2 regions of the Streptomyces sp. NPDC048248 genome follow, and region 1 is predicted to be linked to the other one. Evidence: riboswitches for the same ligand, from Rfam matches in the RefSeq annotation. Region 1 holds a riboswitch; the other holds the start of a gene.
The links. Region 1 has a riboswitch for S-adenosylmethionine ahead of ACGFZW_RS08255 (aminotransferase class V-fold PLP-dependent enzyme). Riboswitches for the same ligand answer to the same signal wherever they lie in the genome.
Positions count from the first base shown of each region.

Region 2: linked by a shared signal. The riboswitch ahead of thrC (threonine synthase) and the one ahead of ACGFZW_RS08255 (aminotransferase class V-fold PLP-dependent enzyme) in region 1 are both predicted to bind S-adenosylmethionine.

Region 1 is NZ_JBICZL010000003.1:495,024-499,228, forward strand. Features, by position in the region: gene ACGFZW_RS08245 (cytochrome bc complex cytochrome b subunit) at 1-423, shown strand, start outside; gene trpD (anthranilate phosphoribosyltransferase) at 562-1,626, shown strand; SAM riboswitch class IV at 1,710-1,827, shown strand; gene ACGFZW_RS08255 (aminotransferase class V-fold PLP-dependent enzyme) at 1,998-3,380, shown strand; gene ACGFZW_RS08260 (Lrp/AsnC family transcriptional regulator) at 3,447-3,728, opposite strand; gene ACGFZW_RS08265 (rhomboid family intramembrane serine protease) at 3,725-4,205, opposite strand, start outside.
Region 2 is NZ_JBICZL010000009.1:306,397-310,601, forward strand. Features, by position in the region: gene ACGFZW_RS21540 (cold-shock protein) at 296-499, opposite strand; gene ACGFZW_RS21545 (MoaD/ThiS family protein) at 913-1,191, opposite strand; gene thrC (threonine synthase) at 1,306-2,589, opposite strand; SAM riboswitch class I at 2,607-2,767, opposite strand; gene ACGFZW_RS21555 (glucosyl-3-phosphoglycerate synthase) at 2,939-3,901, shown strand; gene ACGFZW_RS21560 (trehalose-6-phosphate synthase) at 3,949-4,205, shown strand, end outside.

The DNA of each region.
Region 1 (4,205 bases):
GCCACGCACTTCCACCTGTCGCTCAACTCCCTCACCTGGTTCGTCCGGATCGGCTTCTTCGTCCTTCCGGTGCTGGCCTTCATCGCCACCAAGCGGATCTGCCTGGGTCTGCAGCGTCGCGACAAGGACAAGGTGCTGCACGGACGCGAGTCCGGCATCATCAAGCGCCTGCCGCACGGTGAGTTCATCGAGGTGCACGAGCCGCTCGACCAGGAGCAGCTGCACACGCTCACGCAGCACGAGCAGCCCAAGCCCGTGGAGCTCGGTCCGGAGGTCGACGAGAACGGCGTCGCCCGCAAGGTGTCGCGGGGGCAGAAGCTGCGCGCCAAGCTGTCGAAGTCGTACTACGGCGAGGACAGCGTCATTCCGAAGCCCACGGCCGAGGAGTACAAGGAGATCACCAGTGGCCACGGCCACCACTGATCCCCACAGCGCCGTGTAGCCACGGCAGGTAGTACGCCACCCAGAGGGCCCCGTCCGGCGAATGGACGGGGCCCTCCGGCCTGCCGGGGCCTCGGTAGGCTGACGGCATTAGCAGGAGACGATCCAGGAGTGTGGACCATGAACGTTGTGACCCCGGTCGGCGGCGACAGCGTGGCGGCCCACACCTGGCCGGACGTGCTGAATGCCCTGCTCGACGGCCGTGACCTCGCCGCGGACGACACCGCGTGGGCGATGGACCGGATCATGCGGGGCGAGGCCAGCGACGCGCAGATCGCCGGTTTCGCGGTGGCGCTGCGGGCCAAGGGCGAGACCGTCGCGGAGATCTCCGGGCTGGTACGGACGATGTACCGGCACGCCCGGCTGATCGAGGTACCGGGGCCGAGCGTCGACATCGTCGGCACCGGCGGCGACGGCGCCAAGACCGTCAACATCTCCACGATGTCCGCGATCGTGGTGGCCGGCACCGGCGCGAAGGTCGTCAAGCACGGCAACCGCGCGGCCTCGTCCGCCAGCGGCGCGTCCGATGTGCTGGAGAAGCTCGGGGTCAACCTCGATCTCACCCCGCAGCGGGTCACCGAGGTCGCCCAGGAGGCGGGCATCACCTTCTGCTTCGCGGTGAAGTTCCACCCGTCGCTGCGGCATGTCGCGCCCGCGCGGCGCGAGCTGGGCATCCGTACCACTTTCAACGTGCTCGGCCCGCTGACCAACCCGGCGAAGGTGCGCGCGCAGGCGACCGGTGTGGCGGACGCCCGGATGGCTCCCATCCTCGCCGGGGTGCTCGCCGAGCGTGGTTCCTCGGCGCTGGTCTTCCGCGGTGACGACGGGCTGGACGAGCTGACGACGACGGCGACCTCCCGGGTGTGGATCGTGCGGGACGGCGCGGTGCGCGAGGAGTCCTTCGACCCCAGGGACGTCGGGATCCCCCTGGTGCCGGTGGAGGCGCTGCGCGGCGCGGACGCGTCGTACAACGCCGATGTGGCCCGCCGGCTGCTGGAGGGCGAGGGCGGGCCGGTGCGCGACGCGGTGCTGCTGAACTCCGCGGCCGCCCTGGTGGCCCTGGAGCCTTCCGACGCGCCCTTGGCGGAGCAGATCCGGGCCGGCATCGAGAAGGCGGCCCGGTCGATCGACTCCGGGGCGGCCAAGCGGGCCCTGGAGCGCTGGGTGGCCGCAAGCAACGCCTGACCGGCCACGGTGTGACGCAGGCCTCGGTCCGTCCTTCGGACCGGGGCTTGCGCCCGTTCGCCGGTGTGGCATGATTCTGCGCAGGTCACGAGTGACAGCGATGCAGGCCCCGGCCCGCTGTCCGGCAACCCTCCTTCCGTGGCGGGGTGCCCCGGGTGATGACCAGGCCGCAGGCAGCGAGGTCTGTGGCAAGCGCGGATCCCTCGCCAGGGATCCTGGTTGTCGAGGGAGATCTCTCCGTGATTCAGCGAATGCGATAGGGCCCGACGGCCCCTTTTCCGCACCCTTTTCTCTTTGCGCTGCGCCGCCGCGGCTTTCTGTGCCCGTGGCCTTTTCGCAGCGAATTCGCTTATCTCCCAGGGGAGTTCGCCATGTCTGTTTCCGCCGTCGCCGCCGACCGTTCGCTCTGTGCCCCGCTGCCGGTTCTGGGCCGGGACGTCCTCGTCCCGCTCGTGACCGGCGGCGAGGTCGACTACGCCGCGCTCGACTACGCCGCCAGCGCGCCGACCCTGCAGCGGGTCTGGGACGACGTGGCCGGCTACGCGCCGTACTACGGCAGCGTGCACCGCGGTGCCGGGTACCTCTCGCAGCTGTCCACCGACCTGTTCGAGAACAGCCGCGCCACCATCGCCGGCTTCCTCGGCTGCCGCGCCGACGACCAGGTGGTCTTCACCCGTTCGACGACCGACTCGCTGAACCTGCTGGCTGCCGCCCTGCCGCGGGACACCGAGGTCTTCGTCTTCGAGACCGAGCACCACGCCTCGCTGCTGCCGTGGGAGCAGCGTGCGGACACCGTCGTGACGTACCTGAACGCGCCGCGCACCCCGCAGCAGGCGGTGGAGACCCTGGAGAAGGCCCTGGCCGGCCGGGCGGCAGCAGGGCGCGGCCCGGCGCTGGTGTGCGTGACAGGTGCCTCGAACGTGACCGGTGAGCTGTGGCCGGTGCGGGAGCTGGCCGCCGCGGCGCATGCGCACGGCGCCCGCATCGTGCTGGACGCGGCCCAGCTCGCGCCGCACCACCCGGTCGACATCGCCACCCTGGACGTGGACTGGGTCGCCTTCTCCGGACACAAGCTGTACGCCCCGTTCGGTGCCGGAGTGCTGGCCGGCCGCGCGGACTGGCTGCAGGCCGCGGAACCCTACCTCGCGGGCGGCGGCGCGAGCCGCAAGGTCTCGCGGCGTGCGGACGGCGGCGTGGACGTCGAGTGGCACACCACCGCGGCCCGGCACGAGGCGGGCTCGCCCAATGTCATCGGCGCCTACTCCATCGCCTCCGCCTGCCAGGCGCTGACCGAGGCCGGCTTCGAGACCCTGGTCGCCCGCGAGCAGGCGCTGATCGCCCGCCTCCGGGAGGGTCTGGCCGAGGTGCCCGAGGTGAAGGTGCTCTCGCTCTTCGGAGACGACGCCCCGCGGGTGGGCGTCCTGTCGTTCGTCATCGAGGGCTGGAACAGCTCGCACTTCGCGGCGGCGCTGTCGGCCGAGTACGGCATCGGCGTCCGCGACGGCCTGTTCTGCGCCCACCCGCTCGTGCGGACCCTGCTGGGCAGCGAGCCGCAGGAGCCGGGCGAGTGCGGCGCACCGGAGGCGGCGCCGGGGGAGCGGTCGCTGAACGCCATCCGGGTCAGCTTCGGCGCGGGAACGCCCGAGGAGCATGTCGAGCGGTTCGTGCGGGCCGTCAAGGAACTGGTGGCGGACGGTGCGCGCTGGAACTACCGGACCGAGGACGGGCGTTGCGTGCCCGACACCTCGGCCTGACCGGCGCGACACCCCGCCCGACAGCGGGACCCGGCGGTCTTCGCCGCCGGCCTTCGGACGCGCCTGCTACGCGTCCAGGCCGATGGCGAAGGCCGCTTCGAGGTCGTGCTGGGAGTAGGTGCGGAAGGCGATGTGCGTCTCGGTGGAGGCGACGCCGGGCACCTTGCTGATCCGGCCGGGGATGACATCGGCGAGGTCGTCGTGGGCGGCCACCCGCACCATCGCGATCAGGTCGTGCGCACCGGTGACGGAGTAGACCTCGCTGACACCTTCCAGCGCGGCGATCTTCTCGGCGATCTCCGGGATCTGGTCCACGCTGGTCTTGATGAGCACGATCGACGTGATCACGGCTGGCTCTCTCCCTCGGTCGCCGGTTCGTTCCCCCGGGTGGCCTCCACACTATCCCTCCCGTAGCGCACCCATGCGTACAGGAACCCGAGCGCGAACCCCACCACATGGGCGAGGTAGGCGACCCCGGGGCCGCCGGGATCGTGGCGCGCGGCCTGCCACTGCAGGCCGAACCAGAAGAGCAGCACGATCCAGGCGGGGAAGCGCAGCGGCAGGAAGAACAGGAACGGGAAGAGGCTGGTCACCCGGGCCTTGGGGAAGAGGTACAGAAAGGCGCCGAGGACCCCGGAGATCGAGCCGGACGCGCCCACCAGGGTCTGGGCGGACGTCGCGTGCGCGGCCGCGTAGCCGAGAAGTGCCAGATAGCCGGTGGCGATGTAGAAGACGGCGAACGGCAGTCGGCCCATCCGCGCCTCGGTCATCCCGCCGAAGACGTACAGGAACAGCATGTTGCCCAGCAGGTGCAGCCAGCTGCCG
Region 2 (4,205 bases), on a different contig from region 1:
GTGGATTGCTCCGGACCGCGCTGGCGCCCGCGACGGACGGTCTGCGAGCCTGTGGTTCCTTGCCCCACCGGCCTGCCGACCTCACCGAGTCGGTCCTTAACTGTCACTCTCACTCGGAGAGTGCTAACGCAATGATTAGCACTCGGGGGGTGCGAGTGCAAGCGCCTCCCGCGATGGCCCACCCTCCGGACGCCCACCGGACACCCGCCGGACACGACGGCCACCGGACACACAGCAGAGGGCCCGCACCCCCTCAGGGATGCGGACCCTCATCACGCTGCAGTCGGTCGGCGCTTCAGCCGGCCACCCGGACCATGTCCGCCTGCGGCCCCTTCTGGCCCTGCGAGATCTCGAACTCGACCCGCTGACCCTCCTCAAGGGTGCGGTAGCCGTCCATCTGAATCGCGCTGTAGTGGACGAAAACATCCGCACCACCGTCGACCGCGATGAAGCCGTACCCCTTCTCCGCGTTGAACCACTTGACGGTGCCCTGAGCCATGCCTAACTCCCCTATTACTGGCCCTTGCACAGGACCGCACTCCGCGGACCCGGGTCAGACCTCACCCCCCGAAAGGCCCGCGGGGTGTGCGCCGGAACGCGTCGACCGCCGCTGAATGTATCTGCACCACTGCCCAGCGCAACAGGTCAATCGGACGAGAATTCTGGCGCCGGAGAATCGGCAATATGCGGTGAAACACCGCTTTCCCTGGGCAAGCCGGGCCGGGCATAACGCACCTGGGCGACAAATGCCGCACACACTTTGGGCACAACTCGCCGCGGTCTCATATGCGTTCGGCACGCGCGCGGAGAGGGATCATCGCCATGGTATCCCCTTTCACAGAACGGAATTGCCCCGTCCGCTTTTCGGCGGACGGGGCAATTCCAGTCAAGCGAGAGAAGAGATGGCGCGAATTAGCACCCGCCGGCCACTGCCGGAATGATCGAGACACCCGCCCCGTCCGGCGTCGGCGTCTCCAGGCCCTGCTCGAAACGCACGTCGTCGTCATTGACGTAGACGTTCACGAAACGGCGCAGCTTGCCCGCGTCGTCCAGCACCCGGGCCGCGATGCCCTGGTGGTTCTTCTCCAGGTCGGCGATCACCTCGGAGAGGGTCGCGCCGTCTGCCGCGACCTCGGCCTTGCCGTCGGTGTAGGTGCGAAGAATGGTGGGGATGCGGACGTTGACGCTCATGGGTTCTGCCTTCCAGCGACTTCGGAGTACAAGTTCGGGGCTGTGCGACTGCCTACGGCTGCGCTCGCCGGCCGTATGGCTGCGTACGGCGGCCGTATGGCTGCGTACGGCGGGTCAGCCGGCCAGACCGGCCGCGCGGAACGCGTCCAGGCTCGGGCGGATGGTCGCCGAGGGCCCCGTGGTCGGGGCGACGGCGTCAAGCGTCTTGAGGCCGTCGCCGGTGTTCAGGACGACCGTGGACAGGGACGGGTCGAGCAGACCGCTGTCGATGAGCTTCTTCGTCACGCCAACGGTCACACCGCCCGCGGTCTCCGCGAAGATCCCTTCCGTCCGGGCCAGCAGCTTGATCGCGTCGACGACCTGCTCGTCGTTGACATCCTCCACCGCACCGCCCGTACGGCGCGCGATGTCGAGCACGTACGGCCCGTCGGCCGGGTTGCCGATGGCCAGCGACTTGGCGATGGTGTTCGGCTTCTGCGGCCGCACCACGTCGTGGCCGGCCTTGAAGGCCGTCGAGACGGGCGAGCAGCCCTCGGCCTGCGCGCCGAAGATCTTGTACGGCTTGTCCTCGACGAGGCCGAGCGCGATGAGCTCCTTGAGGCCCTTGTCGATCTTCGTCAGCTGCGAGCCCGAGGCGATCGGGATGACGATCTGGTCCGGCAGCTGCCAGCCCAGCTGCTCGCAGATCTCGTACGCCAGTGTCTTGGAGCCCTCGCCGTAGTAGGGGCGGAGGTTGACGTTGACGAAGCCCCAGCCCTCACCCAGCGGGTCGCCGATGAGCTCCGAGCAGAAGCGATTGACGTCGTCGTAATTGCCCTCGATGCCGACCAGGTCGCCGCCGTAGACCGCGGCCATGACGACCTTGCCGGCCTCCAGGTCGTGCGGGATGAACACGCAGGAGCGGAAGCCCGCGCGGGCCGCCGCGGCACCGACCGCACCGGCGAGGTTGCCGGTGGAGGAGCAGGACAGGGTGGTGAAGCCGAAGGCGCGGGCCGCCTCGACGGCGATCGCCACGACGCGGTCCTTGAAGGAGTGCGTGGGGTTGCCGGAGTCGTCCTTGACGTACAGACCGCCGGTGACGCCCAGCTCACGGGCGAGGTTGTCGGCCTTGACCAGCTTGGTGAACCCCGGGTTCAGGTTCGGCTTGTCCGCGACGTCGGCGGGGACGGGCAGCAGCGGCGCGTAGCGCCAGATGTTGTCGGGGCCGGCCTCGATCTGCTTCCGCAGGGCCTCCGGGTCGCCGCTCGGCAGGTCGTACGCGACTTCGAGCGGCCCGAAACATTCCTGGCAGGCGAAGATCGGGCCGAGGTCGAAGCGCTGTCCGCACTCGCGGCAGGAGAGCGCGGCGGCGGGACCGAGAGCGACGGAGGGAGTGTTTTCGGTGACTTGCACAGCCATGGAGGCGAGGCCCTTTCTCCTCATCTTCCTCGCGGCGCATCTCGCCACGAGACGGATTTGGCACCTTCCCTAGCCGGGAGCCTCACGCGCGCGGGACATCAGCGTCCTGGCGGCAAGACCGGCTGGAGGGTTGCCGGGGCTTCAACGGGCCGTTTCCCTCTGCCCCTCTGGATGAGCGGTATGGCGCTGGGCCGAAACCCAGGCGTTTGTTCCGCGGCACCCCCGACATACGACGGTGATCCGCGTTGTTCAAGACTGTAACCGAAGGCAGTGAGGGTTGAGATAGTCGTCCGAACCGCGAGATGGATCACACGGTCGTCGTTCGACGGCCACCGAGGAGATCGTAGACGTGCTGGAAGAAGTGGAGCGCTGGCTGAGCAGCCGCTCCTGGTCCGCTGCCGACCGGCCGCTCGGCCGGCTCCTGGAGGCCAAGCGGCAGACGGGCCGGAAGGTCAGCGTCGTACTGCCCGCACTCGACGAGGAGGCGACGGTCGGCACGATCGTCGCGGCGATCCGCGGCGAGCTGATGACCGAGGCGGTGCCGCTGGTCGACGAGCTGGTGGTGCTCGACTCCGGATCCACCGACCGTACGGCCGAGGTCGCGGCGGCGGCCGGGGCGAGGGTGGTGCACCGCGACAGCGTCCTGCCGCGGCTGCCCGCGCTGCCCGGCAAGGGCGAGGTGCTGTGGCGCTCGCTGCTCGCCACCAGCGGCGACATCGTCTGCTTCGTCGACGCCGACCTGCGCGAGTTCTCGCCGTCGTTCGTCTCCGGGATCGTCGGCCCGCTGCTGACGGATCCGGACATCCAGTTCGTGAAGGCGATGTACGACCGGCCGCTGGAGACCGGCGTGGACGGCTCGGGCGCCGGTCAGGGCGGCCGGGTCACCGAGCTGGTGGCCCGCCCGCTGCTGAACCTGCACTGGCCGCAGCTGGCGGGCTTCGTCCAGCCACTGGGCGGTGAGTACGCGGCCCGACGCTCGCTGCTGGAGCGGCTGCCGTTCCCGGTCGGCTACGGCGTCGAGCTGGGCCTGCTCGTCGACGCCCTGCACACCGTCGGCCTGGACGCCCTGGCGCAGGTCGACGTGGGCGTCCGCAAGCACCGCCATCAGGACGGCCAGGCTCTCGGGAGGATGGCGGCGGCGATCTACCGAACCGCCCAACTGCGCCTCACCCGCGGCCACTTGATCCGGCCACGGCTGACGCAGTTCGATCGCGGCCAGGAGGGATTCGTGCCGCGCACGACGGACGTGGACACCGAGGAGCGGCCTCCGATGGCCGATGTCCCCGAATACGCCGAGCGGCGGGCGGCCTGACCGACTCCGTACGTTTGAGCGGATCTGTCGCGGGTTAGTCTCGCGGCATGGTCTCCGAGCGCAGTGGTGCCGAGGTTCTCGTCGCGTCCAATCGCGGTCCGGTCTCCTACACCCTGGGGGAGGACGGCGCGCTGAGCGCCAAGCGCGGCGGCGGCGGGCTCGTCTCGGGCCTGTCGGCCATCGGCCCGGACACCGACGCGGTGTGGGTGTGCGCCGCGCTCGGCGAGGGCGACCGGGAGGCGGTGCGGCGCACCGGCGGGCTGCTGTCCGCGGAGGACACCGGCGGACAGCGCGTCCGGATGCT